DNA from 4 places in the Candidatus Corynebacterium faecigallinarum genome. Region 1 is predicted to be linked to each of the others. Evidence: predicted binding sites of a transcription regulator. Region 1 holds the regulator's gene; each other region holds the start of a gene.
The links. The regulator LexA, encoded in region 1, represses DNA repair genes until DNA is damaged. The targets are predictions, from matches to a motif close to CGAACANNTGTTCG.

Region 1 (7,062 bases):
GGCACCCAGGGCCATGATCATCAGCGAAGAGCTGGCGTCCGAGGGCTCCTCGTCGTCCTCCCCCGGCAGGGAGAGCAGGATCTCGTCGTCGTAGCCGGCGGCGGCCTCGGCGATGATGGTGGCCGGACGGGCGTGGAGGCCGACGGCAGAGCCGACGGTGACGGTGGTCGATGCCATGATGCTTCTCTTTTCTCACGTCTCGGAAGAACTCTCCCGGAGGAACGGTTGCGACGGTTCTCTGTACCCCGTCAGCCTATCGAAAACCCGCGTCCGCGGTAGCGTGTGGGCGGTTGTATGGGTGGTACGCCCTGCGGCGGGGGGAAATGGAAACAGGACCTAGCGGCGATAACGCTGCGAGGGCCTTAAGCGTGGACGACCTCGACACCTTCGGCGATGAGTGCCTCGCGGTACTGTGCGGGTGCGTCGTCGTCGGTGACCAGGATGTCGATCTCCGGGACGGTGGCGAAACTGACGAGGTAGTCTCGGCCGAACTTGGTGGAGTCGCACATTGCGATGATCTGGGAGGCGTTGGCGATCATGGCCCGTTTCATCGCGGCCTCGGCGGCGTCGGCGGTTGAGAGCCCGTGATCCATCGACAGGGCATTGGTGCCGATGAAGGCCACGTCCGCGTGGTGCACGCCGATGGTGCGCAGTGCGATGTCGCCGACGACAGCCTGGGTGATCGGCCTGATGTGCCCACCGACCAACTGGACGTCGTTGAGTCCGGCTGCCGACAGTCGCACGGCCAGTGGCAGGAAGTTCGTCAGTACGGTGAGGTCGCGGAAGGGATTGTCCTCCGGGGTGCCGGCTTCGGCGACGGCGTGGGCGAGCATGGCCGTCGTCGTCCCGGCGTCGAGGAACACGGTGCCCGACCTGGGGAGCAGGGCGGCAGCGGCACGCCCGATGCGGATCTTCGCCTCGGTGGAGGTCGAGCCGCGGAGCTCGATCGGGGTCTCGGTGGTCTGGTAGGTGTTCGTCGGCACCGCGCCGCCGTGGACCCGGTGTAGCGCCCCGTCGTTGTCCAGCACAGTGAGGTCACGACGGATCGTCTCGGGGGTGACGTTGAAGCGTTCGGCGAGTTCGGCAACAGTCACCCGACCGTTCACGGCGGTCAGCGAGGCGATCTGCCGTCGACGTTCCTCTGAGTACATGGCTTTCAGTCTAGGGGCAGGGGAGGTCCGCGGTCCGTAGGCCGGTAGGACAACGGGGGTGGGGTTTCAACCCCGGGGTAGGGCCCGGCGGTCCTCGTCGCGAACCGGGTAACGTGGTCTGCAGCACAGTTTTGCACCGATCGATGGCGGGAGATTCGACACCATGGCAGATACGGCAGAAGGCACCTCCGGCGTCCGGATTCTCACGGGGAAGTCCGTTGTGACCGGCACCGTCTATGCGCCGGTGACGTGGGCGACCGAGCGTCCCGAGCTTCCGGAGGCGGATGCAACGGTCGTCGAGGACCAGCGTGAGGCCGAGTTCGAGGCTTTCACTGCGGCGGTCGACACCGTCGCCGGTCGGCTCAGCGCACGCGCGGAGACGGTGGAGGGGCACGCCCGCCAGGTCCTCGAGGCGACGGTGGCCATCGCCCGGGACCGCGCGTGGGCGAAGAAGGTCAAGAAGGCGATCAACGCCGGGCAGACCAACCAGTACGCGGTGCGTCAGGCCACGGATGATTTCGTGGACCTCTTCCTCAAGGCCGGGGGTGTGATGGCCGAGCGGGTGACCGACCTGAAGGACGTCCGCGATCGGGTGATCGCCGAACTCCGGGGCGAACCGGAGCCGGGAATCCCGGAGGTCACCACCCCACATGTCCTGTGTGCCGACGACCTCGCGCCAGCGGACACCGCCACCCTCGACCCCGAGTTGATCGTCGCCGTGATCACGGAGAAAGGTGGGGCCACCAGCCACACCGCGATCATCGCCCGACAACTGGACATTCCGTGCGTTGTCGCCGTCGGTAAGGGGCTGGCGGACATCACCAACGGGACCGAGGTGCTGGTGGATGCTGCTGCCGGAACAATTGAGACCGGCGTGCCGGCCGAGGATGTCGAGCGTCGGGTCGCTGAGGCGGCGGCGTTGGCGGAGAAGGTCCGGGGCTGGAGTGGTCCGGCGCAGACCTCGGACGGTCACCGGGTGCAGTTGCTGGCGAATGTGCAGGACGGCGACACCGCCATGCAGGCTGCGGAGTCGGTCGCCGAGGGCATCGGGTTGTTCCGCACCGAGCTGAGTTTCCTCAGTGAGACCGCCGAACCGAGTGTGGAGCAGCAGGCAGAGCGCTATGCCTCGGTGTTGTCGGCGTTCCCTGAGGGCAAGGTGGTCATCCGTACGTTGGATGCCGGCTCCGACAAGCCGGTGCCGTACGTGGATGCCGAGGACGAGGAGAACCCGGCTCTGGGAGTACGTGGTCTGCGTATCGCCCGGGGGAACAAGGCGTTGCTGGAGCGCCAGCTTGACGGGATCGCTCTGTCGGTGGAGAGCACCGGAAGGGCGGAGCGTGGGGGGCAGACCTGGGTGATGGCACCCATGGTGGCCACAGTGCAGGAGGCCCGTTGGTTCGCTGAGCTGTGCCACAGTCGGGGATTGACCGCCGGGGCGATGATCGAGGTGCCGGCGGCGGCGATGATGGCCGAGAAGATCATGTCCCACCTGGACTTTGTGTCGATCGGCACGAACGACCTGACCCAGTACACGATGGCGGCGGACCGGTTGTCGTCCTCGCTGGCGTATCTCACCGATCCCTGGCAGCCGGCGGTGCTCCACCTGGTGCACACCACCTGTCGTGCAGGCGCGGTGACGAAGACCGCGGTGGGAGTCTGTGGTGAGGCGGCCGCCGACCCGTTGCTGGCCTGTGTGCTCGCAGGGCTCGGCGTCACCTCGTTGTCGGCGGCGACCCCGGCGTTGGCGGCGGTGGGCGCACAGCTGGGCGAGGTTGATTTCGTGACCTGCCGGGAGATGGCCGCCGCAGCGTTGGACGCTGAAGGGGCTGAGGAAGCCCGCATCGCGGCTGCGGCAGTGATCGGACGCTGACCCGCCCGGGAGCAACCGGTCAGATCTTGCGGAGGACCGCCACGACACGGCCGAGGATGTCGGCGTTGTCTCCCCGGATGGGCTCGAAGAGCTCATTGTGGGGGATCAGCCAGGTTCCGCTGTCGTCCTGCTGGAACTCCTTGACCGTGGCCTCCCCGTCGATCATGGCGGCGACGAATTCGCCGAGCTCGGCGACCTTCTGGGACCGCACCACGACCCAGTCGCCGTTGAAGATGCCGGCATCGCGCATCGACTCGCCGACCACCTGCAGCAGAAAGAGTTCGCCGCCGCCGACCAGTTCCTGGGGCAGCGGGAAGTGCGCCTCGACGTGCTCCTCGGCGAGGATCGGTGAGCCTGCGGCGATCTGACCGACGACGGGGACGAAGGACGGCGAGGGCATGCCCTCGGGGGCAGTCGTGGGGGCGGGGGCCGTTGCCGGCTTCGGCCCCGGACGCGATGAGGTGTCTTCCTCGAAATCCCGGATGTCGACAGCCCGCGGCTTGTTGTCCTCGCGGCGCAGGTAGCCCTTCCGCTCCAGCTCGCGCAGGTGGTAGGAGACCGAGGACGTGGAGTTCAGCCCGACGGCATCGCAGATCTCCCGGATGCTCGGCGGGTAACCGCGGAAGCGGGTGGCGTCCTTGATCACGTCCATGATCCGTCGCTGACGTTCCGAGAGCTTTTCGCGGCCCTTCGAATCGGTGGCGTTGGTCGCACGCGACCCCGACCGGCGCCGTGTCCCCGTTGTGCTGCCTGCGGAATCCGCTGGCGTGCTGCCCGCGGAATCCGCCGGGATCTGCTGATTCTCTGTCATTGTGACCCACTCCCTGACGTTGGTTGCCGACCCGCTGAACTGGTCGTTAGCTCGACCATACATCAGGTGGTGGACATGTTTCATCATTGTGTTCGAAAGATTCTCGATAAGGCTGGACACGTTCGAACGCGCGTGCTAGATTTTCGAACGAACGAAGGTTCTCGAACATGCGGGCGAAATTGAGGCGGTGTCCCGGTGTTCGTGTCCGACCCCGGTGGTCTCATGGGGTTGCCACGGTGTCCGAAGGTCGGCGCCAGTCCAGGAGAAAGAGGTCGTCATGGCTGTAGTCAACACCACTCGCTACACTGTAGTCGCTGATCGTCCCGTGTACCGGCGCCCCGATTGGGCCGGTCAGGATTCGGTGCGGTCAGCTTCTGCCGCCCCGTTTTCGAACACCTGGGGCAGTGGTGCGGTGCATACGCCTACCGTAGCTGACCGCGAACGTCGACGTCGGATCGCCTCCGGTGTGGAACGCCCGTTCGATGTTGCGAGCCGATGGGCCAGGATTCGCCGTCGAATGAACCTGGTGGCGGAATCGCCGGGTGTGTGTTTGCTCGCACTCGTCACTTTCGCTGCGCTGCTTGGTGCGGGTCCGGTGATCATCGCGGGTTCGGAGCCCGAGCCAGCTGTGGACCATCATCCTGCGGCGGTCGCCGGAATCGATGCAGGAAGCAGCGACCGCGCTACGCACGGTGGCCAGGCGGTGGATGTCGCCCCGGTGTCCACGGATACTTCGGCACGCTGACCTCTCCCACGCCCGCTATGGCATGACACTGTCAGCTCTCCCAGGGCTCATGACCTCCGGGGGTGTGCTCGGTGGGGTAGCGGTAGGATCGTGAACAACGAAGCGATCCGCCAACCTGTCACGAAGGGAGCACCACCGTGCTCTGCCCCGCCTGCCGCTCCGATGTGTCACGAGTCGTCGATTCCCGCACCGTGGAGTCCGGGTCCGCGATTCGCCGCCGCCGTGAATGCACGAACTGCAAGAACAGGTTCACCACTGTGGAGCGTTCGGTGCTGCTGGTCACCAAACGCAACGGTGTCACCGAGGAGTTCCGGCGCGACAAAGTCATCCGTGGTGTCGGTCGAGCCTGCCAGGGGCTCGGTGTGTCAGAGGATGACTTGAAGGTGCTGGCCCACGACGTTGAGCAGTCGATCCGTGCTCGACACGGTTCGCAGGTCGCCGCCGATGATATCGGCCTGGCGATCCTGGAACCGCTGCGCAAACTGAACGTCGTGGCCTACCTGCGTTTCGCCTCGGTCTACAAGTCCTTCAAATCCACCGAAGATTTCGAGCGCGAGATCGCCATGCTACGGAAGGCCTCGGATTCCGCCGATTCGACCGACCCGGTAGACCCGTCAGACCCGGTCCACCGGGCCAGCGAAGAGCACGGCGTCAACCTCACCTGATCTTGTCGAGGGCTTTGCGCACCCGGGTCACACTGGCCGGACGCGAGGTCCCCAGGTGCTGCGCGAACAGTGACACCCGGACTTCCTCGACCAACCACTCGACCTCCTTGATCTGGGGCGTCGCAGACCGGGAGCTCGGCAGCCGCTTCCGGGTCGCCTCGATCATCTCCTGGCACTCCTGGATCTGGCTATCCAGGTCGGCCTCGCGGTCCGGGGCGGTCTCCATCAACTCCAGCCGCGCAGACATCGCAGCGACATAACGGGGCACGTGACGCATATGCCCGACACCGTTCACCGCCACCCGGTGCGGCCCGAGGAAGAAATCCAACTGCTTGCGCATGTCGGTGATCGACGCACCATCCCAGGACTGCAATTCCTCGGCCATGTCCGAGACCGCCAACACCGCCGGAGCGATCGCAACCACCATCTGCCGGACGACACCCGGCCCAGATGTGCGGGCGGCCTCCAGTGCGGTGGCACAGCGGTCGGGGTCGCGGATCACCGGGCCATGCTTTTCCAGCAGGTCACGGCATGCCAGAACCCGACAGTCCTCCACCAGGGCCTCCGCACCACCGTGCGGGTAGTTCTCCATGGCGACCCGCTGACGTAGCGGCATCCCCTTGATCATCTGCTTCGTCGATACCGTGCACTTCCCCAGCATCATCGCCAGCACGGTCGAGAACTGCTGGCCCGCCGCCGCCTGGGCAGTGGGCAAGGCCTTGAGCAGCAGCCCGTTCTTCTTGTCGGACACCAGCGCCGGATACGCGGACGTGGGCTGGCCGTCGACGATGGTCTCCACCGACTCCGGGATGGTGCCGAAGGTCTCCGCGGTCCAGCTGTCCGCCTGGGCCAGCACACCGGCACCGGTGCCACCGGCTCCGGACCCTCGGGTGTCAGCCTGCTTCCCCTTACCCGGGGCTCCCTTGGAGCGTCCGCGACGCGCAGCGCCACCAGGAGAGGCCGGCGTGGGTTCGGAGCCGGACTCCGTACCGCCGCTCGTCCGGGCAGCCGCGGCAGCGATGGACTGGGAGATCTCGCCGGCCAGGTTCTTCTGCAGCTCACCAAGGTCCTTGGAGGTTGCCACGGTCTTGCCCTTGCGGTCCACCGCGGCGAATGTCATCCGGAGGTGTCGGGGCACCCGGCTGTAGTCGAAATCGGTTGCGCTGATCCCGCTGCCACCCAACTGGCGCAGAGCATCGGCGAAGGCCTGTCCGAGGTCGCCGTCATAGGGGGTCATCCGGGACAAGGCTGCCCGGGCGAACTCACCGGCCGGTACCACACTGGTGCGCAGCGGCTTGGGCAATGACTTGATCAGCGCTATGCACAGCTCCTCACGCATACCCGCCACCAGCCACCGGGACGGTTCCTCCTCGACGGTGGCCAGTAGCGGCAGCGGGATGCGCATGGTGATGCCGTCGGCCTCGTCGCCCGGGTCGAAGACGTACTCCAGGTCGAAGGTCATCGTTCCCTGGGTCCACGTGTCGGGGAACTCACGTGCCGCAGCCGCTCCACCATCGGAGTCGATCAGCGCGTCCGCCGAGAAGTTCAGCAGGTCAGGAGTCTTGTGCCGGGCCTTCTTCCACCATGAGTCGAAATGACGGGTGGAGACGACAGACTCAGGGATGTGCGCGTCGTAGAAGGCGAAGAGGGTGTCGTCGTCGACGACGATGTCACGCCTCCGTGCCTTGTCCTCGAGGCTCTCGGCCTCCTCCAGCAACTCCTGGTTGTGACGGAAGAAGCGGTGGTTGGTCCGCCAGTCGCCCTCGACCAGGGCATGCCGGATGAACATCTCCCGGGCGGCCTCCGGATCGGTCCTGGAC
Region 2 (7,062 bases), on a different contig from region 1:
TCGGGGCGCCGTTGCTGCTGTCGGACGTCCCGTCCGACTGCTCGCCGTCGACACAGACGTCCCCGACACTCCCCCACTCGATCTCGGCCTGCAGAGACTCCAGGTCATCGGGCTTCTGGTCCAGGCGGAAGTCCCACCCGTCGCCGGTCTCCACCATCTCCGAGCCGTCGACCGTCCACTTCTCCGTGGTGTACTGCCCGGTCCCCGACTGGCCTTCGGAGCTCAGCAAGCCGGATCCGTCCGAGGCCGCATGCAACTCCGCCCGGAAGCCACCGGTGGATGCTGCCCCGGCGTAGAAGTTCCGGTCGATCCGGGTGAGCTCGTCACCGTCCTCACCGGCAGCGAAGACCTGGGTGGCGCTGATGTGGTTGCCGACCGCCCGGAACAGCAATTCGTCCTCCCCGTCACCGGTGATGTCCACCAGCGCGAACTCGAAATCGCCGGTGAGATGGCGGTCCGCACCAGTCACCACGTCGTCCTCGAAATCCGCGACGTCCAGCCCCTCGGCGACCGTGCAATACGGGTCGGCGGTCGGCTCCGCGGCGCTGTCCGTGCTCTCGGTACCGGCGGTACCGCCGTCGGACCCACACGAGGTGAGCATCAGGACGGTACCCGTCATCGCCGCAGCACTCCTGAGGGCACGCCGAACATCACGGTTCATGATCCACTCCCAAGCTTCACCTATCAAAGTTGTTATCCCATATGCATCCTACCTCGGATGAGCCTGAGAATAACGCCGGTCTTTCCAGTGTCACCCACCATCCCCTCGCCCCGACTGCGTGACCTCCTACAGGTCGCAACACACGAAAAAACTATGTGACCAGTACGAGACCTTCGGCAGCACCGGATTGTTCCGGAAACGTGGCCGACAGTTCACTGTTCCACTTACATAGCCCACCCTGTCCGACTATCCTGAACCCATGACAGACGCAACAGACACCACCGTCACCGGACCGACTGTTCACGTCACCGGCAAGCAGCTCCTCGCGATGCAGCCCCAGCAGGTTCACGCTCTCTACAAACTGCGCGTCGACGTATTCGTCAACGAGCAGCGGGGCTGCTTCGCCGAAATCGACGACACCGACGCCGAGCCCGGCACCCACCATGTCATGGCCTACGTCCACCCCGGTTCCGGCCCGGACTACCCGTGGGGAAACGCCGACCCTGGCTCGCCGCTGCGACTGGTCGGCACCGTGCGCGTCTTCGGCCCGCCCGAGCAGCAGCACATCGGCCGCCTGTGCGTCCACCCCGACTTCCGCGGCTTCGGCATCGCCAGCCAGCTGGTGGACGACGCCTTCGAGGTCATCAAGGGCCGAGCTGCCGCACTGGACCCGAACGTGCAGAAGACCGAGGTCAAGATCGAAGCACAGACCTACCTGATGCCCTTCTACAAGAATTATGGCTTCGAGGCGATCGACGAGCCCTTCACCGCCGAGGGTATCGAGCACCAGGAAATGCGCGTCACCCTGGACTAGGGGCACCCCTCACCGGCGACCCCGCGTCAACCGGCACCGCTGCCACCCATGGCAGCGGTGCCTTTTTCTCTGCCCGGACGCCCCTGGGAGTATTCATCACGAATTGCGTCGGCCAACAGAGCGGCAGCCGACCGTGCGTCCTGCGTCGAGTGGCCGTCTTCGCCGAGATACCCCCGTCTCGCCTGGTCAAGGGGGCCGGCCACCCCAGGAACCCACTCCCCCGCCTGTGCTGCCGCCACGTGCTTCGAGACGATCCGTCCGGTCCGGACGGTGACCAGGATCCGCGCCAACGTCAACAGCACATTGCGTTCATCGCCGTCGACACCGGCCAGGACGTCCGGCAATGCGCCCATCATCGCGGCCCGCAACTCCGACGCTGACACCGGTTCCAGCAGTTGATCCGGGTCCGGACCGCGTAACGTACGTGACGCATCCAGTGCCGTTGCACGGAGCACCACCGCATCAGGGTCGCTGACCGGGCGAGGCAGAGCCCCGGCGGCGATCTCCGCGCGGAGCCATTCGCCGTACTGGTAGTCGATCCGACGGGGACTGCCGTGTTCCACGAGCACCGTCAGCTCGACCGGACGTCGCGACGACACCGCCGGATCATCGGCATGGCCCGACCATCCCGAGACCTGCAGCAACAGCGCAGACAACTGGTGTCGTTCCGCCTGGTTCAAGCTCCTCCGAACGACGACGAGCAGGTCAACATCACTGTGGACCGTGAGACCGGGCGTCACCGCTGACCCGTACAGATACACCCCACGGACTCCGCCGGGATCATGGGTGTCGAGATGCTCGAGAATCAACGGCACGGCAGGTTCAGAAGCCACAGCAGAAAGCTCGTCCACCTGTCCCAGGGTACGGGGTCCGCCGGTTTTCAATCTCGTGGCCGGTCGCCGATAGAGTGACCTGCGTGGGAACCAAAGGAACCAACTCCGAGACACGCATCCTCCTCTACTACCAGTTCACCCCGATCGCCGATCCGGTTGCGGTGATGCTGTGGCAGCGCACCTTGTGCGAGTCGCTCGGGTTGCGCGGGCGCATCATCATCAGCCCACACGGGATCAACGGCACCGTCGGCGGTCCCCTGGACAGCGTGAAGCTCTACATCCGCCGCACCCGCGAGTTTCCGGGGTTCAAGGACATGGAGTTCAAGTGGTCGGCCGGCTCCGCCGAGGACTTCCCGAAACTGTCGGTGAAGGTCCGCGAGGAGATCGTGAGCTTCGGGGCCCCCGAGGAGCTTGCCGTCGACGTGGACGGTGTCGTCGGCGGTGGCACGCATCTGAGCCCGCAGCAGGTCAATGAGCTTGTCGAGGAGCGGGCGGAGGTTGGTGAGGAGGTCGTGTTCTTCGACGGTCGCAATGCGATGGAGGCGCAGATCGGGAAGTTCCGGAACGCCGTGGTGCCGGATGTGACGACCACGCATGACTTCATCACCGAGATCGACTCCGGCAAGTACGACGATCTCAAGGACCGTCCGGTGGTCACCTACTGCACCGGCGGCATCCGTTGCGAGGTGCTCAGCGCCCTGATGCGCAACCGTGGGTTCAACGAGGTGTACCAGATCGACGGCGGTATCGTCCGCTATGGCGAGCAGTTCGGTGACAAGGGCCTGTGGGAGGGCTCGCTGTATGTCTTCGACAAGCGGATGCACATGGAGTTCAGTGAGGACGCCGCACAGCTCGGCCACTGCGTGCACTGCGGCGAGGCGACGAACACCTTCCACAACTGTGTGAACGAGGACTGCCGCGAGATGGTCCTGCTGTGCGACTCCTGCGCCGCGTCGCCCGCCACCGCGCATTGCGGTAGCGAGACCTGTCAGTCCGTCGGCGCGCACCTGTAGCCCGGCTCCGCTGCTTTATCGAGGACCGGGGGTGGGGGGGTCGGCCTCGTCAGGCCGGGGCCCGAGGTGCGCCGGTGACAGGGGGCCGGCGGCTGTGGTGGTGGCGGTGATCTTCCCTGGTCCTGCCCAGTGCAGGGTGACTGCATCATCCGGGCTGGTCACTCGCCATATCCCCAAGGTCTTCAGTTGGTGGTGGGTCCGGCACAACGCGATCCCGTTCTCCACACTGGTCGGCCCGTCGCTGGTCGGATCGGTGTGCGGCGAGCTGACCAGGTGGTCGTGGTCGCAGCGGTCGGCCCGGACGCAGCAGCCGGGGAATCGGCACCGTCCGTCCCTCCCCTCGATCAGTGCCCGCTGCACCGTGGTGAAACGGTAGGACGCTGTCGCCGGAACCTCGGCACGTTCCGGCAGGTTCCGGACCTGCTCGGCGATCCCGGCCAGCGTGGCCGCGGTCGTCGGTGAGACCCACCCGATTCCGGTGAGGTATCCGCCGGCACCTTCCTGGGTGTACATGTTGACGGTCACGGAGAGTTGCTCCATGCGTCCGCCGAGGATGCCGAGGACAACCTCGCCCCGACATTCGCTCATCGTCGGGGCCGCAGCCGGCGCATCCCCGTCCGGCACTGCGGCGTCCTGCGTGGCGTGCTCCCGCCGCCAGTCCAGTGCAACGTCGCTGATCGACGACCACAAGGACTCGGCGATGACCTCGGTGCCGCAATCCAGGACGAACTTCGTCCCCTGACGGGTCAACCGTACTTCCTCTGCTTCGCGCTCCTCGGTCTGCGCCACCACCAGCGGGGCGACCGCCACCAGCGCCTCATCGGCGACATCGGACAAGGCTGTGATCGCAGTGATGTTGGTCCGGTCCACCCAGTCACGAATCGCCGTAGCCACTGCGGCATCGAGGACGTCCAGGAGAACATCTGTGGCCGGGTCGGAGGTCCGGAGTGCCCTGGCGTGGCGGTTCACCCGGCTCCACAGGGTGTCGAGGTGGTCCACGGAGTAACGGCCGTCCGCCCGGAACGTGGCGAAGAGGTCCGGCATCCGTTCGGCGATCTCGGCGGCGTGGACGTAGCGGTGCGACTCGGCGGTACGTCGCCGGCGCATCACCTCCGCGGATGACAGACGGTGATCTGCCGGCACCCCGGCGAGGAACTCCACCAGTTCCAGCTCTGCACGGTTGATCCTCCCCGAGAACTGCAACGCCAACCCGGCCCGTTCACGACGGGTCAGTGGGGTTGCCACCTCGCCACCTGCCTGGGGTGATGGTACGACGTTCATGGGTTCTCCTGCCGTCAGAGTATTTACGATCACATTGTCGAATGGTGCACTTCGTACACTAACAACTGCACTGGACAGCAATATTTCGCCCAGGTTCCTGATGGGAACGTATGTTCTAAATTGGAGGTTCAGCCGCGACGGTCAGGACAATCCGCAGGTCATCGACGTCCGTCCAGGACGAAATCTGACGCAAGATCCGGGTTCCGACGGTGGACAGACATCCCGGTAGGGTGTGGAGGTAGCCTGCAGCGCCCGCCCAAGATCGGAGCCCCCGAAGATGAAGCGCCCCCTCGCCGTGCTTGCCGGATCCACACTTGTACTCGGACTCAGTGCCTGCGGATTCGATGAGACGGTGTTCAGCTCCTCCGCCGAGGAGAGCGAGACCAACGCCCGGGCGGTCTCCGTGCCCTCCAGCGCCGACCTGTACCGCATCGGCGCCACCGGCCCCGACGAACTGAACGAGGACGCCGAGGAAGGCGACCCCCTGCGCTTCATCGATCCGTCGCTGATCACCGACGAGGGGACACTCAAACGACGGATGACCCCCACCGAAGCCCAGGCACTCGGAGTACTGTCGAAGATCAACGACGAGCTCAGTGCCGAAGAGGTCAGGATCCTCGATGTCGCCAGCATCCGGGTGTACCTCACCGACGGGCCGGACGGTGCGGACTACGAGGGGTGGCAGCGTGCGTACCGCACCTTCTTCGCCAACGTAGACCCCGATTCCGGGGAGAGCCTGATCACCCCCAGCGCGCTGACGGTCACGAAGGACCCTGAAAGCTCGGACACTGAGACCACCTCCCCCACCTCGGCCCCGGCGACCAGCGAGCCCGCGGAGCCGTCCGAATCCGCTGAACCCACCGAAACTACTGCGACCACCACGTCCTCGTCGCCACTGCCCGGACAGGACAACCCCACCAAACCCACGGTGCTCACCATCGGGGTCGCCGACCAGCCCGTCGACGGCTGGCTGGTGCAGGTCGAGGTGGACGCCTACACCGAGTCGGACGACTAGAACAGGACGACTAGCGGCGTCCCCACTCGCCGTCGGCGTCGGCCGGAGCGTCCGAAACGCCCTGCAGCGACACCGTCACAGTGTCCGCCGCCTGGCTCGCCCGCTCACGGGCGATCTCGACGTTCTCCGCGGTGGAGAACGCCACACCCATGCGGCGACGCTCGTGGCTGACCGGCTTGCCGAAGATCCGCACCTCGGTCTCCGGCACCGCCAGCGCCTGGGACAGGCCGGAGTACGCGGGGAACTCGGCGCCGGCGGAGGCGTCCTCACTGCTCTCCACCCCACCGTAGATCACCGCGGAGGCACCCGGGGAGATCAGCGTGGTGTCGATCGGCAGACCCAGGATCGCCCGGGCGTGCAGGTCGAACTCGCTGAAGCGCTGGGATCCCATGGTCACCATGCCGGTGTCGTGCGGGCGGGGGCTGACCTCGGAGAAGTACACGTCGTCACCTTTGATGAACAGTTCCACACCGAAGACGCCGCGTCCTCCCAGCGCGCTGGTGATGCGGGCGGCGACGGAGCGGGCGGCCTCGTGGGCGGCCTGGGTCATCTGGGCCGGCTGCCAGGACTCCACGTAGTCGCCGCGGTCCTGGCGGTGACCGATCGGCTCGCAGAACCAGGTGACGCCCTCACCGGTCCCCGGGTCCAGCGACCGCACGGTCAGCAGGGTGATCTCGTAGTCGAAGGGCACGAACTGCTCGATGATCACGCGCTGGTTCGCCACCCGCGCGCCACTCATGGCGTAGTCCCAGGAGGCCTGCAGATCGTCCTCGGAACGCACATAGGACTGGCCCTTGCCCGAGGAGCTCATCACCGGCTTGACCACGCACGGCATGCCGACCTCCTCGACACCGGCGGTGAACTCCTCGTAGGTGGAGGCGAAGACGTGGCGGGAGTTCGGCAGGCCGAGCTCCTTGTCCGCCAGGTTGCGGATGCCTTCACGGTTCATGGTCAGGCGGGTGGCGCGGGCGGTGGGGATGACCGTGGCCACACCCTCGTCCTCGACCTCTTGCAGCGCATCGGTGGCCAGCGCCTCGATCTCCGGCACCACGAAGTCGGGGCCGACCTCCTCGATCAGGGCGCGGATCGCGGCCCGGTCGGTCATGTCGAGGGTGTAGGCGGCGTGGGCGACATGGTGGGCGGGGGCGCCCTGGTAGCGGTCCGCGGCATGGACCTCCACCCCGTAGCGCTGCAGGGCGATGGTGACTTCGCGTCCGAGCTCGCCGGATCCGAGCAGGAGGACCTTGGTGGCGTTGGGGGCGAGTGGCGTTCCGATGACGTCAGGCGTGTACATGCCTGGAAACGCTACCAGGCGAATCACCAGGTGGGGTTGTCGGTGTCCACCCCCTGTGCCGCGGCGTTGGCGCGGATCAGGTCGACGAGGAAGTCGGTGTGGTCCTCACCGTCGACGGTCCAGTTGACACGGAAGCGGGCATCGGCGAGGT
Region 3 (7,062 bases), on a different contig from region 1:
GTCCGCCGACCTGACCCCCTGGACCGACAACGGGGTGATGCTGCTCAACCGCGTGCTCACCGTGAGCGAAGGGCAGGCCGGCAGTCACCGCGGACTGGGCTGGGAGGCCGTCACCGAGGCGGTGGTCAACCATCTGGCGACCCGTCCGATCGCGGCGATCCTGTGGGGCAAGCAGGCTCAGGAGGTCGCCGACGTCATCGGCCGGGACCGGTGCGTACTCTCACCCCACCCGTCGCCGTTGTCGGCCTACCGTGGCTTCTTCGGCTCACATCCCTTCACCCGTGCCAACGGGATCCTCGAGGCGCAGGGGGTGGCTGCGGTGGACTGGGACCTCGCAGGGCAGGATACCGGGCAGAAGAACAATGCGGTGACTGGACGGACCGTCCTGCACGGCACCGCACCACTGTGGGAGGACGGTGACGCATGCTGACCGCGAAACACATCGCCACCTGGGCGGAGTTGGCCGCGTCCGGCCTGCGCCGGCACCGGGACGAGATCAACCAGCTCAATGTCTTCCCCATCCCGGACTCCGACACCGGATCGAACATGACCTCCACCATGGAGGCCGCAGTCGAGCGGATGAACCAGGAACACGGTGAGCTGGGAACCTCGGGCGACCAGCGTGCCATGAGCTACGGCGAAGGCGGGGAAGCCTCCGTCGCTGACCTGGCTGCGTCTCTGGCCGCCGGTGCCGTCGTCGGCGCCCGAGGTAACTCGGGACTGGTGCTCAGCCAGCTGCTGAGGGCAGTGGCCGACACCGCCGCCCGAACCTCGTCCGGAAACCTCCCGGTCGCTGAAGTGCCGCGGATGCTGCATCGGGCCGAGAAGCTCGTCCGACGCGCGGTCTCCGACCCGGTCGAAGGCACCATCATCACCGTGCTGCACGCCGCCGCCGAACGCGCCGAAGCCGTCTCCACCAGCCAGAACGACCCGCCTATCGTCGAGGTGATCACGGCGTCCCGTGATGCGGCGATCGAGGCTCTGCACCAGACCACCGCCCAGCTGCCGGCGCTGGCCGAGGCCGGCGTCGTTGACGCCGGTGGCAGGGGCCTGGTGGTCATCCTCGATGCGCTTGTCGAGGCATTGGACGGTGAGGAAAGTGACGCAGCCAGCGGAGATGCAGCCGCAGCCACGGCCGCGGACACACCCGCCGCAGCGGCCGCGGACACCGCAGCGTCCTGCGGATCCGGTGCCGCCGGTGCCGCGTCCGGCGCCACCTCCGCGACCGTCCCCGCCGATGCCGCAGCGGAGATCGAGGTGATGTTCACCTACGGCGGTGACATCGACACCCTACGCGGTGAACTCGACCGGGGAGGCAACAGTGTCGTCGTCGTCCCCGTCGATGACGGGCACTGGCGCGTTCATGTCCACACCCTCGTCGGCGGGCCGTTGATCGAGTACGCTTTCGCCCACGGTGAGGTCTCTGAGCTGCGGTTGGAGGCGCTTCCCCTACGCACTGGACCCGTTGTCGACCCGGCCGGTGAACTGCGGCGCCCGGTTCTGGCACTCGTCCCCGAGGGGCGGCTGCGTGACGTGTTCACCGAGGCCGGCGCCACCGTCGGGACGACCGGGAAAGTTGTGGCAGAGCTCAAGGAACGTGCCGGTGAAGACTGCATCGTCCTGACCAACGGGCAGGACACAACCGAGCTTTTCGACATCCTCTCCGACAGCGGAACCGAAGCGATGGTCGTCGACACCGAGAGCTTCGTCGGCGGACTGGCGGCAATGGCCGTCTACAGTGCCGACGCCGACGCCGAAGAAAACGCCGAAGAGATGGCCGACGCCGTGTCCTACCAGCGGTGGGCCACCGTGGACGGCGGCCCCGAAGAACTGTACAACCAGGTCCGGGAACTGCTCATCCCCGGCGGCGAACTGGTCACCGTCCTCTACGGAGACAAGGCCGACGGGCAGGAATGGAGTACCGAGGAGGTCATATCCGTCGAAGACGCCCTGCGGCAGGACCATGCCGCCGACGGGACCGAAATCGAGATTCACGGCTACCGCGCCCCCGGACTCGGGGTCAGCGCCCAGGTGGGGGTGGAGTAGATGCTCGGCTGGGACGATCCGCGGCCGCTGAGTCAGGTCATCCCGCCCGACCGTGCCCGTACCCTCGCCGGGAAACCCGGGCTGGTGACCATGGCTGATGCCCTGCTGAACTTCCCGGCGTCCTACGTCCATACCAGCGGCACCGGTGCCATGAGCGACGGTGGGGACGGACTGGTCGAAGGCGACCACCTCACCTGCCTCGCCGAAATCACCTGGACGCAGGTCCAGGACAACCGCGGTCGACGCGGCCCCCGCGAGATCCTCAACTTCCGCTTCCGCGTCGACGGGGTCGACTTCTCCTCGGCACTCTTCGGGAATGTGCGCTCGCACCAGCCCTTCATCGCCATCGGTGCGAAAGTGATGCTGGCCGGGAAACTCGGCCTGTTCCGCGACGAATGGCAGCTGCGCAACCCCAGCTACATCACCCTTCACCCGCCGCCCGTCGTCGACGGGGAGCCGCTGACCGGTGAAGCCTACGAGGCGGCGTTCGGGGCCTTCGGCCCGCTGAAGACCATCGTCGACGTCGCCGGTGGCATGCGTGCCGCCCAACAGTTGCTCTCCGTGCCGTGGCTCCCCACCTACCCGCGGCGTCACGGAACCAACAATGCCGAGCTGCTGGGGGTGATGGGCCACGTCCTGGACGCGATGGCCAGCCCCCCGGAGATGCTGCCCTCGGCGACGGTCCCGGGCGCGCCGGCGTGGCCGGTCATCGACGGTGCCGAGCTCATCGGGGCCGGTACCGCCCTCCACGACATCCACCGGCCCCCGGAGGACGGGCCGGACGCTGCCCGCACCCGGGTGAAATTCAATGAGGCGCTGGCGCTGCAGCTGGTCATGGCGCTGCGACGGGAGGACAGCACTGCGCGTACCGGCCGTGCCGTCGTACCCGTGAGCCCCGGGTCGAAATATGCCGCGCTCATCCAGAAGCTGCCGTACACCCTGACCGACTCGCAGACGGTGGCCTTGACCGAGATCGGTGCGGCGATGGAGGGCGCCGGGACTGGCGCGGCGTCCGGCGAAGCGACGGCGGCAGCGTCCGGTGCGGCGTCCGGTACGACGCCGATGAGCATGCTGCTCCAGGGCGATGTGGGATCCGGCAAGACGATCGTCGCCCTGCTCGCGATGCTCCGTGTGGTGGACTCCGGCGGGCAATGTGCATTCCTGGCGCCGACCGAAGTGCTGGCAACCCAGCACGCGCAGACTCTCGGCGGACTCCTCGAGGGAAGCGGGGTGAACATCTCCCTGCTCACCGGATCCCAGTCGACCGCGGAGCGGCGGGAAGCCTTGCTCGACATCATCTCCGGTACCGCCGACATCGTCATCGGCACCCACGCGGTGATCCAGGACTCCGTGGAGTTCTTCGACCTGGGGATGGTCGTCGTCGACGAGCAGCACCGGTTCGGCGTGCGTCAGCGCGACCGGCTGCGGGAGACCTCGCCGGTGGACCGCACCCCACACCTGCTCGTGATGACCGCGACACCGATCCCGCGGACGGTGGCGATGACGATGTTCGGCGACCTGACACTGTGCACCCTGGAAACCGCACCGGCGGGACGTGGCGAAATCAACTCTTTCGTCGTCCCGATGTGGAAGAGGTCCTGGGTCGACCGGATGTACGCGGTGATCAGGGAGCAGGCAGAGCAGGGACACCGCACCTACATCGTCGTGCCGAGGATCGAGGGGGAGGGAGGCGTCGATGAGGTGGCTACGAGACTGCAGGGTGGGGAGTTGCGGGGCTTGCGCGTCGGCACGCTCCACGGCCGGATGGACAACAAAGCCGAGATCATGGACGGGTTGGCATCCGGACGCATCGACGTCCTGGTCTCCACGACAGTGATCGAGGTCGGCGTCGACATCCCGGAGGCGACGGTGATGGTGGTCATGGAGGCCGAGAATTTCGGGGTCAGCCAACTCCACCAGTTGCGGGGTCGCGTCGGGCGTGGCGAGGCGGCGTCGATGTGTTTCCTGTGCACGGACATCATGCCGGACGCCGAGGGTACGACGAGGCAGGCAGTGGTGTCCTACCAGCGTCTCGAGGCGGTGGCGGGGACGCGGGACGGTTTCGCACTGGCTGAACTTGACCTGCGGAGCAGGACCGAGGGCGACGTACTGGGGGAGAAGCAGTCCGGGCACCGGGTGCGACGGGTGAAGATTCTCGATCTTTCGGTCGATTCGGAGATTGTGTTCGAGGCGCGTCGGTACGCCGAGGAGCTGGTCGCCTACGACGAGCAGTTGGCCCGGTCGCTGGTTGCGGACATTACCGTGGATGACCAGGACTACATCGAGCGGAACTGACGAGGGCGGAAAGGGGGCCGCAGTATTTACGAAGTGGCCGTTGACGAATGGGTGTTCGATTGACTAAGGTGAGTTTCAAGACAAAAGTACCGGTGGATTGGCGCTGGACGTGAGCGGGGTGATTAGGGGTCATGGTCGGACAGGTTGGCGGGTGTGGCAGCATGGCAGGCCTGCGCACTGCGGTCTCCGCGTTCGTCACTGCCGCCGAGGAGTTGGTTGCCCAGGGGCAGGACGCCTGGGACCGGTTCGGTGTCGATGAGCGGGAGTCAATGTTCCGGGAGGTTGAATCCGCCAGGCGGAGCATGGCTGTCGTGGATACCCGGTTCCTGTGTGCCCATGAGGCTGTGATCCCCGAGAAGGAGTCCAAGAAGGTTTCCTGGCTCGTCGACCGGATGCACATCGTTGGTCGGGATGCCCGGACCAGGGTGCGGGCCGTGCGGCGACTCGACCCGCGAGGCGACGCATTCCGAGCGGATCCGACAGCTCCCTCTGAGCACTACATGCCGACACTGGCAGAGGCAGTGGAGGCTGGGAGTGTCGGTGCCGAGTCCGTCGCGGAACTCGATCGGGCGCTGGATGCGCTGCCGGCGCCGAGTCAGGAGCGCATTACGGCGGTTGTGGACCGTGAACTCGTGCCCGCACTGCAGGTGGACGGGCCCGGACAGATTCGCCGGATCCGCCCCTGGCTGCTGGGCTTGGTCGGGGAGGACGAGCCCTATACACAGCGCGACCATCAACGGATGCGTTCGCTGGTCGTTGGCGAACAGCAGTACGACGGGATGACTCCGATTCGAGGTCTGCTCACCCCTGAGTCGGCGGCAGCGTTGCAGGGGTTGATGGCTGACTATGCCACGGCTGGTTCGCTGATCGACGCTGAAGGAACGCTGGTGGGTGTAGATGGCGGATGTGACCCCACCGAGGACAACCGGACGCCGGAGCAGCGTCAGCACGATGCCTTTGCTGCGGTGCTCGCCGCCGGTTACGGACCGGAAGGGACGATGCGACCGGGCCGCGGGAAGACCACTATCGTTGCTGCGATGACCCTTGACCAGTTGATTGCGGGAACAGGGGTCGCGCCAACTGACGTCGGGACCCGAATTCCGGTCTCGACACTGGTGGAAGGTACGGAGGCGCAGAACTTCTTCTGCCAGGTCATGGACCTCGAGGGGCAGACACTGTCGCTCGGGCGATCACAGCGGCTCGGTAGCCTCGCCCAGTACCTGGCACTTTTCGGTGAAGAGGGCGGCAGCTCCGCGCCGGGGTCCTCGACGCCGGCAGCTCGTTGCCACATCCACCACATCGACGGGTGGGAGCACGGCGGCGAGACGGATCTGCACAATCTGACATTGGCAGACCCCGGTAACCACGCGCGGGTCAACGACCTCCGGGACAACCCGGATCGTGTCGAAACCCACCGGGCACCAGCTGGCAGCGGTGACCGCGTCCACTGGGTGCCGCCGGTGTCCGAGGACCGAGAGCGCGCCCCGAGAGCGAATGTCTGTCTCGCCTTCTGGGACACGCCCGGAGTCAAGATCCGCAGGGTGAGAAGGACGGCACGGAAGCCGGTCCCCGAGGACCCGCCGGACGACAGTGGGCACTAAGCTTCCGGGCATGGACATCTTCGCCCCTTTTGCAGGCATCGTGAGATTCACGGTCGAGGACGGACAGGTCGTCGACACCGGCGAGCAGCTGGCCGTCGTCGAAGCCGTCAAGCTTGAGTCGACCGTGGACGCTCCGGGGCCCGGAGTGGCGCGCCGCCGGGCCGTCGACGATTTCGCCGACGTCGCCGGAGGCGACCTGCTGCTCTCTCTTGAGCAGGTTGATGAGGAGCGCGAGGAGCGCAGTGAGGGGAAGGGCCAGTGACCCGCATCATCTCGGGCAATGCTCGTGGGCGGAAGATCCGCGTCCCCGAGGACGTCACCAGGCCCACGTCCGACCGGGCGAGGGAAGGACTCTTCTCCTCGTTGCAGGTGCGCTTCGGCTTCGAGGGTGAAGTCGTCCTGGATCTGTTCGCTGGTTCGGGTGCGCTGGGCCTGGAGGCAGCGTCCCGCGGTGCCCGCGAGGTGACTCTGGTGGACGACAACCACCGCGCCTGTGAGGTTGCCCGAGACAACGCCGATGTCGTCGGTCACCCTGATGTTCGTGTGGTCGAGACCAAGGCGTCGACCTTCCTTGCTTCGGCACCTCGCGAGCACTACACGATGGTGCTCGCTGACCCGCCGTACATTCTCAGCGACGAGGCGATCAACGAGATGGTGGAAACGCTGATCCCGACGTTGGCGGAGGACTGCGTGGTGGTCGTCGAGCGCCACGTCGATTCCCCCGAGGTCGACTGGCCTGCCGGTTTCGTGAAGACGAATCAGAAGCTGAAGAAGCGCACCTACGGTATCGCGAGGATGGACATGGCTATCTGGCGCGGCGAAGACGCCGCGGAGTAAGTCGCCGTTGGGTAGGGCACCACAGTGTGGGAACCCGGCGGGTAGGAAACTGCCGGGTGAGGCCGTTCCGCGGGGGATTGGCTGAGTATGGGCACTGCACCCGGTGCCGGTGGCAGTAAGATCAGGGCATGCGAGTTTGCTGCCCCGGATCCTTCGATCCCGTCACCAATGGCCACCTGGACATCTTCACCCGCGCGGCGCGGACGTTCGACGAAGTCACCGTGCTGGTGACCTACAACCCCAATAAGTCGGGCCTGTTCACCGCCGAGGAGCGGGTCAAGCT
Region 4 (7,062 bases), on a different contig from region 1:
CACCGAGATCGAGCGGACGCTGGGCACGAGGGTCCCGCTGCTGGGCCAGCTGTTGCCGCAGTTCGCCTCCCGGCTGATCCGCAACAGTGCCACGATCGGCGGAAACCTGGGCACCGGTTCACCCATCGGCGACACCCCACCGGCACTGCTGGCGTTGGAGGCCACCCTGGTGTTGACGTCGGTGCACGGCGAACGGGAGGTGGCTCTGTGCAACTACTTCACCGGCTACCGGCAGTCCGTCCGCGAACGGGACGAGCTGATCACCCGGATCCGCATTCCCCTGCCGCTGTCGCCGCTGACCGCCTTCCACAAGATCGCCAGGCGCCGTTTCGACGACATCTCTTCCGTGGCGGTTGGTTGTGCCGTTGACGTGCAGGACGGTGTGGTCACCAAGGCACGGATCGGCCTGGGAGGCGTGGCCGCCACCCCGGTGCGGGCGCTGTCGACCGAATCCACCCTGGAGGGTGCGCCGTGGACTGCGGAGACCATCGCGCACGCGGCGGAGTTCCTGCGTAGTGAGGGAACGCCGATGTCCGACCACCGGGCAAGCGCGGCGTACCGCTCGGCGATGCTGGGCGCCTCGCTGGAACGCTTCTTCGCTGAGCAGGCACAGCAGAACACGGAGGCACGCGTATGAGCACCTTGTCGCAATGTCCCACCGCCCCGATCGTCGGCGAGGTCCACCCGCACGAATCGGCAGCTCTGCACGTCACCGGCGCTGCCCTGTACACCGATGACCTGGTGAACCGCTACCCGGGTGTCCTGCACGCCCACCCGGTGGGCTCCCCGCACGCTCATGCGCGAGTGCTGGCGATCCGCACCGGACCTGCGCTGTCGGTGCCCGGGGTGGTGCGTGTCCTCACCGCCGCGGATGTCCCGGACGCCGGGATCAACGACGCCGGGACCAAGCACGACGAACCCCTGTTCCCGGAGGTCGGCGGCGAGGTCATGTTCCACGGGCACGCGGTGGCCTGGCTCCTCGGCGACTCCCTGGAAGCCGCGCGCCTGGGTGCCGAGGCGGTGGAGGTGGATTATGAACCACTCGAGGCGGTGCTCACCCTCACCGACGCCATCGCGCAGGGCAGGTTCCATGGGACGCAGCCCACGATGCTGCGTGGCGATGCCGCGGCGGCGTTGGCGGCGGCGGACCAGAACGTCCTGAACGGCACTTTCGAATTCGCCGGTCAGGAGCACTTCTACCTGGAGACCCAAGCCTCGCTGGCGACGGTGGACGAGAACGGGCAGATCCTGGTGCACTGCTCCACGCAGCACCCCACCGAGACCCAGGACATCGTCTCCCACGTGCTGGGCGTTCCCGCCCACGAGGTCACCGTGCAGTCGCTGCGCATGGGCGGCGGATTCGGCGGCAAGGAGATGCAGCCGCACGGCTACGCCGCCGTCGCCTCCCCCGGCGCCGTCCTCACCGGACGTCCTGTCCGGGTCTGCCTGACCCGCCCCAGGACATGACGATGACCGGCAAGCGACACGGATTCCACTCCACCTGGACCGTCGCCTTCACCGACGAAGGCCTGTTCACCGCGTTGGACGTCACGCTCACCGCCGACGGCGGCTGGTCGCTCGACCTCTCCGAACCGGTGCTGGCCCGGGCGATGTGCCACATCGACAACGCCTACTGGATCCCGGACATCGCCGTCCACGGGCGGATAGCCCAGTGCCACAAGACCTCGCAGACGGCCTTCCGCGGCTTCGGCGGCCCGCAGGGCATGCTGGTCATCGAGGACATCCTGGGGCGCACCGCCCAGCAGCTCGGACTCCCGGGGCGCGAGGTACGTCGCCGGAACTTCTACCGGGAGGGTCAGCGGACCCCATACGACATGCCGGTGCGTCACCCGGACCGTCTGGAGGCGGCCTGGACACAGGTGCTCGACCATGCGGATGTGGAGGCGCGGGAGGCGGAGATCGCCGCCTTCAACGCTTCGCACCCGTCGCGGCGTCGGGCGCTGGCGATGACCCCGGTGAAGTTCGGTATCTCCTTGAACCTCACCGCCTTCAACCAGGGCGGGGCATTGGTACTGGTGTACAAGGACGGCTCCGTGCTGATCAACCACGGCGGCACCGAGATGGGCCAGGGCCTGCACACCAAGATGATGCAGGTCGCCGCCACGTCGCTGGGTGTGCCGCTGGGACTGGTGCGCCAGTCGCCGACCCGGACGGACAAGGTGCCCAACACCTCCGCCACCGCCGCGAGCTCCGGCGCGGACCTCAACCGTGGGGCGATCAAGGACGCCTGCGACCAGATCATCTCGCGGCTGCGCGTCGTCGCCGCCTCGATGCTCGGGGCGAACCCGTCCGACGTGCGCTTCTCCCGCGGATGGGTGTCTGCGCTGGGCATGCCGGACGACCTGGCGTGGGAGACGGTCGTCGCCGAGGCCTACATGCAGCGCGTCCAGCTATCGGCGTCCGGCTTCTACCGCACCGAAGGGCTGCACTGGGACGCCTCGGTGATGCAGGGCGAGCCGTTCAAGTACGTCGCCTACGGGGTCGCCGCCTGCGAGGTGGAGGTCAGCCGCTTCGACGGCAGCTACGAGGCCCGGCGGGTGGACATCGTCCACGACGTGGGCGACTCATTGTCGCCGTTGATCGACATCGGCCAGATTGAGGGCGGGTTCCTCCAGGGCCTCGGCTGGCTCACCCTGGAGGATCTGCGCTGGGACGACGGCTCCCACCCCGGCGACCGCGGGTCGGGGCGGCTTTCCACCGCCGGGGCGTCCACCTACAAGCTGCCGTCGTTCTCCGAACTTCCGGGGGAGTTCACGGTGGAGTTGCTCGACAAGGCTCACGAGGAGGGCGCGGTGTACGGGTCGAAGGCGGTGGGGGAGCCACCGCTGATGCTGGCATTCTCGGTTCGCGAGGCACTGCGGCAGGCCGTGGCGGCGTTCGGGTCCACTGACGGGGCTGACGACTCCCGCGTCGCTTCGGTCGTTGACCTGCCATCGCCCGCCACCCCGGAGGCGGTGTACTGGGCCATCGAGAAGGTGCGGACGAGCACACTGGTGGACACCGTCGTGGGTGCCCCATGAGCTGGTTGTCGGACGCCGCGGCGCTGCGGTAGTCCCGCACCCCGTCGGTCCTGGTGACCGTCATCGCCCGACAGGGGCACGCGCCACGCGAGGCGGGCGCGAAGATGCTGGTCACCGTCGATGCGTCCTACGGATCCATCGGCGGCGGCAACCTGGAGGCGGGTGCCGTCGTCCGGGCCCGGGAGCGGCTCGCGGCGACCTCCGACGCCGGATACGCTCCGGATACCATGGAGTTCCGGCTCAACGACAAGGTCCCGTACGACCACGGCCGTCAGTGCTGCGGGGGAACGGTGACGGTCCTGCTCGAACCGCAACCGGTCCCGCCGGCGGTGGTGGTATTCGGTTGCGGCCATGTCGGCATCGAACTTGCCCGGATCTTGTCGCGACAGGACGCTGACCTGTGGCTCTACGATTCCCGACCCGCACAGGTCGAGGCACTGACCGGACAGGTCGCCGACTGTCCGGCGACGGTGCGGGTGAAGCACACCATGCTCCCCGAGGCTGAGGTGGAGGACATCCCGGCGGGGGCGCATGTCCTGGTGATGACCCACGACCACGGCGAGGACCTGCACCTGTGTGAGGCGTTGCTGGCACGCCAGCGGGATCCGGGAGCGCAGGGGCCGCTCGGCTCGGTAGGGCTCATAGGGTCGTCCGCGAAATGGTCACGGTTCCGGAGGAAGCTCGGGGACGCAGGATTCACCAATACCGATGTCTCCGGCATCCAGTGTCCGGTGGGGATGGACGGTCTGGGCGGGAGTCACCCGGCGACTATTGCGGTGAGTATCGCCGCTGACCTGCTCAGTCGCGGCTGAGGACGCTCTCCACCCACTCCTGCAACACACGCGCATGGGTGTGCTCGGTGTCCTTGCCGGCGAAGAGCAACAGGACGTCCCGGTCTGCGAGAGTGTCGGCAAGCTCGGCGAGGATGTCGTCGAGCTCCCCGACTTTGTGGCGTTCGTCGAGTTCGGCGCGGTAGGCGTCGCCGAACTGATCCCAGTCCAGCGCACCGTGGTGGAAATCAGTGCGGAGCTGGGGGGACGGGGTGAGCTCCTTGGGCCAGCCGGTCAGCGGCAGGTCCTCCTTCTTCACACCGCGAGGCCAGAGGCGGTCGACGAGGTAGTGGCCGGCGCTGCCGACACTGTCGGTACTGCCTGCGCTGTCGGTACTTCCTGCACGGACGTCGTAGACGCGGGCGATCTTCAGTGATCCCATGGCCTCGAGCTTACGCCGAGAACGCCCGGATCATCAGCGAGAGTCAGATCAACTCGAACATATGGTTGACTCCGCAGTGGCAAAAGAGTAAAGTTCTTCGTAGAAACTACTTCGGGGAGGACGAGATCATGACAACCGCGGCGCCACCGGGCCCAGTCGACACCAGCAACGTGACGTCCATCCAGTTCGTGCTGAACAACGGCGAACTCACCATCGTCGGCCACCTGGCGAGCCTGCTGCCCCGTGAGCGCATTTCCTCAGCACTGGCACTGCGGGCACGCTCACGGTCGGATGCCATCCGATTCGCACACGCAGCCGAACTGGCTACCCGCATGCCTGGGCTGTACGGACGCGCGGTGACGACTGGCACGGTGACGGTGGAGCACTTCGACACGATCTGGGGCCGGATCAACCGGCAGCTGGCCACGGTCCCCTCCGGCGCGGTGGATGAACTCCTCCCGGTGCTGGACACTGCAGTCACCCAGCACGTCACCGAATGGCTGGTTACATCCCCCAACCCGGTGTCACTGGCAGACCTGCGCGACCGGGTGGACGAGGCTCTGCTCGACATCGCTCCTGACCTGGTCGACCGCACGGCCGAGGCCGAGGCGAACACCACCACGCTGCACCGCCGGGGAAACACCTTCATCCTCACCGCCGGCTCCCAGACCACCAGTGCCGCCATCGCCGACGCACTCGAATCGAAAGCGCGGGACCGGCTGGCGGGCCTGCGTCGCGAACGCACGATGCTGGACGCAGACGAGGCCGCCGAACTCCCCGGCCTGCCGACAGGTTCCCAGGTCAAAGGTGAGATCTTGCTAGGATTGCTCGGCGACTCCCCGAAGACGATGAAGATCCGGGTCAACCTGTACCGGACAACCCTCGACGGACTCCACGGCATCGGCGCCGGTTATGTCGGCGGGGTCGGTTGGGTCGACAGCCACAGCGCCGACAAGCTCGAGTCGGCAGCGAAGGTCGTCCGCGAGATCACCACCGACCCCAAGGAATACCCCACCTCCGACCACTACCGGTTCCGGTTCACCGACAAGCTCTTCCTCGAGGGCAGGGACGGGCACTGCCGGTTCCCCTCCTGCACCGTCCCGGCGTCACAGTGCGAGAACGACCACATCGTCAGTTCCCCGCACACCGACCCGACCAGTGACGGGGCAACCCACGTCAGCAACGGTCAGAATCTCTGCAAGGCCCACCACCAGGCGAAGACCGAAGCACACTGGACCTGCTACACCGACGACGGTGGTTACACGATCCACTGGACCGGGCCCGACGGGCGCACCGTCACCACCTACGCCTCCGGTCCCCTGGCCAAGTTCAAAGGAATGAGCCCCTCAGAGGTCGCCGCCCCCGCTGCCGACAACGCCAGCGCTGAGATCACCGACGATCCTGATGTCCCCGCCCTGGAATGACCTGGAATAACTCAGCCCCCACCGCCAACGGCGGTCGGGGCCAGCAGTGCGGACTCAGTGTCTGTTCAACGCGTGGCTCAGCGCTTCTTCCCGGTGACCGCGCCAAGGATCCACAGGAAGATCACCGCGCCGATCAGACAGGTGAAGAAGCTGAACCACAGTCCACCACCGGCCACATCCACACCGAACAGGCTGAGCAGCCAGCCGCCGACGAAACCACCGATCACACCGACGACGATGTTGAGCAGCACTCCCATCTGCTCGTCGGTCTTCATGATCTTCGATCCGATCCAACCGGCGAGACCACCGATGATCACCCAGCCGATGAAGCCGAGCGTCGGGGTGGAGCTTGCCGCGAAAATAAGCGTTGAGGTCTCCGTTGAAGTGTCCATAGACACCTTTGTACATGGTGGGGCATAATCAGGTGCATGTCTGAATCGAAGAACACCTACCGCAGGCGACTGGTCGCCATCGCGACCGCCGCCGGCCTGACCGCCGCGACCGCCGTCGCCACCACCGGGGCAGCCTCCGCCCAGGACCTGCCGAGCTTCAGCTCCGCCTCATCGGCGACCGACAACCCGACGGTATCCTCGCTGATCACACTGTCCAGCAGCACCGATGTCGTCGGTTCCCTGGCCAGTGTCTTCGGCCTGCTCGCCTCCGGCAGCCTCGCCGCCGGGTCCTGGCAGTCCGTGCCGGGCTCAGCCAACAACGGCTAACAACGGCAAACAACGGCTGACACCGTTCAACGGCTAGTAGCCGTCCGCCAGTGCCACGGCGTGCAGTTCCTCGGACACCTGCCGTGCCAGCCCCTCGTCCGTCCACATCGCCCGGACGACCTGCTCGCTGGAGCCGTCGGGCAATGACGGGACCATGCCGGTGAGGCTGTCGCGCAGGTGCCGCAGCACGCGCTCCTGCGCGTCACGTTGGGTGAACGGCATCGGCTCCTCGCCACGTCCGGTGTGGTGTGGCAGGTCGGGCACCAGCCCCCAGCTGCTGCGGTAGATGTCGTAGCCGACGAGTTCCTCACCGTTGTCGAGGATCAGCGTGTCCTCGCAGCGGATGCGCGTGTAGTTCGGCGACTCGGTCATGTCGACGCAGGCCAGCTGCTCCTCGTCGAGCAGGCTGACCCACAGGGAAGCGTGTACTCCGGGCTGTCGGTAGGGAGCGGCGGCAATGTAGCCGCGGGGGCTGACGTGGGCGGTGAAGGCGGTTCCGGTGTCGGGCACACAGGCCCGCAGGAACGGGACGATGGTGGACACCCCGTTGTTCCGCAGTTTCGTGCGCATCACCCCGGGTGAGGCATTCGAACCCACCGCGACAACAGCGGTGCGTCCCAGGTCAGTGGCAATGTCGGCGAGCCCGGTCGTGCCGGGGAAGAAGCC

Region 2: ACTXPP_RS01290 (HNH endonuclease signature motif containing protein) is a predicted target of LexA. The motif match lies at 4,706-4,719, and genes of this name have one in related genera.
Region 3: ACTXPP_RS10870 (HNH endonuclease signature motif containing protein) is a predicted target of LexA. The motif match lies at 4,386-4,399, and genes of this name have one in related genera.
Region 4: ACTXPP_RS03285 (HNH endonuclease signature motif containing protein) is a predicted target of LexA. The motif match lies at 4,308-4,321, and genes of this name have one in related genera.

Annotation. Positions count from the first base shown of each region.
Region 1 covers NZ_JBQQOC010000001.1:182,916-189,977, reverse strand. The annotation lists gene ACTXPP_RS00850 (HPr family phosphocarrier protein) at 1-177, opposite strand, end outside; gene ACTXPP_RS00845 (DeoR/GlpR family DNA-binding transcription regulator) at 363-1,151, opposite strand; gene ptsP (phosphoenolpyruvate--protein phosphotransferase) at 1,315-3,021, shown strand; gene lexA (transcriptional repressor LexA) at 3,041-3,832, opposite strand; gene nrdR (transcriptional regulator NrdR) at 4,715-5,242, shown strand; gene hrpA (ATP-dependent RNA helicase HrpA) at 5,235-7,062, opposite strand, start outside.
Region 2 covers NZ_JBQQOC010000002.1:21,597-28,658, reverse strand. The annotation lists gene ACTXPP_RS01310 (hypothetical protein) at 1-661, opposite strand, end outside; gene ACTXPP_RS01305 (GNAT family N-acetyltransferase) at 921-1,475, shown strand; gene ACTXPP_RS01300 (aminoglycoside adenylyltransferase domain-containing protein) at 1,502-2,308, opposite strand; gene trhO (oxygen-dependent tRNA uridine(34) hydroxylase TrhO) at 2,392-3,321, shown strand; gene ACTXPP_RS01290 (HNH endonuclease signature motif containing protein) at 3,337-4,602, opposite strand; gene ACTXPP_RS01285 (RidA family protein) at 4,880-5,617, shown strand; gene purT (formate-dependent phosphoribosylglycinamide formyltransferase) at 5,628-6,911, opposite strand; gene ACTXPP_RS01275 (MerR family transcriptional regulator) at 6,935-7,062, opposite strand, start outside.
Region 3 covers NZ_JBQQOC010000021.1:4,212-11,273, reverse strand. The annotation lists partial or broken gene ACTXPP_RS10885 (uracil-DNA glycosylase) at 1-334, shown strand, start outside; gene ACTXPP_RS10880 (DAK2 domain-containing protein) at 424-2,046, shown strand; gene ACTXPP_RS10875 (ATP-dependent DNA helicase RecG) at 2,047-4,341, shown strand; gene ACTXPP_RS10870 (HNH endonuclease signature motif containing protein) at 4,503-5,942, shown strand; gene ACTXPP_RS10865 (biotin/lipoyl-containing protein) at 5,953-6,204, shown strand; gene ACTXPP_RS10860 (RsmD family RNA methyltransferase) at 6,201-6,779, shown strand; gene coaD (pantetheine-phosphate adenylyltransferase) at 6,908-7,062, shown strand, end outside.
Region 4 covers NZ_JBQQOC010000004.1:103,939-111,000, forward strand. The annotation lists gene ACTXPP_RS03260 (FAD binding domain-containing protein) at 1-637, shown strand, start outside; partial or broken gene ACTXPP_RS03265 (xanthine dehydrogenase molybdopterin binding subunit) at 634-987, shown strand; partial or broken gene ACTXPP_RS03270 (xanthine dehydrogenase molybdopterin binding subunit) at 1,051-3,041, shown strand; partial or broken gene xdhC (xanthine dehydrogenase accessory protein XdhC) at 3,089-3,853, shown strand; gene ACTXPP_RS03280 (DUF488 domain-containing protein) at 3,840-4,253, opposite strand; gene ACTXPP_RS03285 (HNH endonuclease signature motif containing protein) at 4,382-5,677, shown strand; gene ACTXPP_RS03290 (GlsB/YeaQ/YmgE family stress response membrane protein) at 5,755-6,069, opposite strand; gene ACTXPP_RS03295 (hypothetical protein) at 6,106-6,396, shown strand; gene ACTXPP_RS03300 (hypothetical protein) at 6,430-7,062, opposite strand, start outside.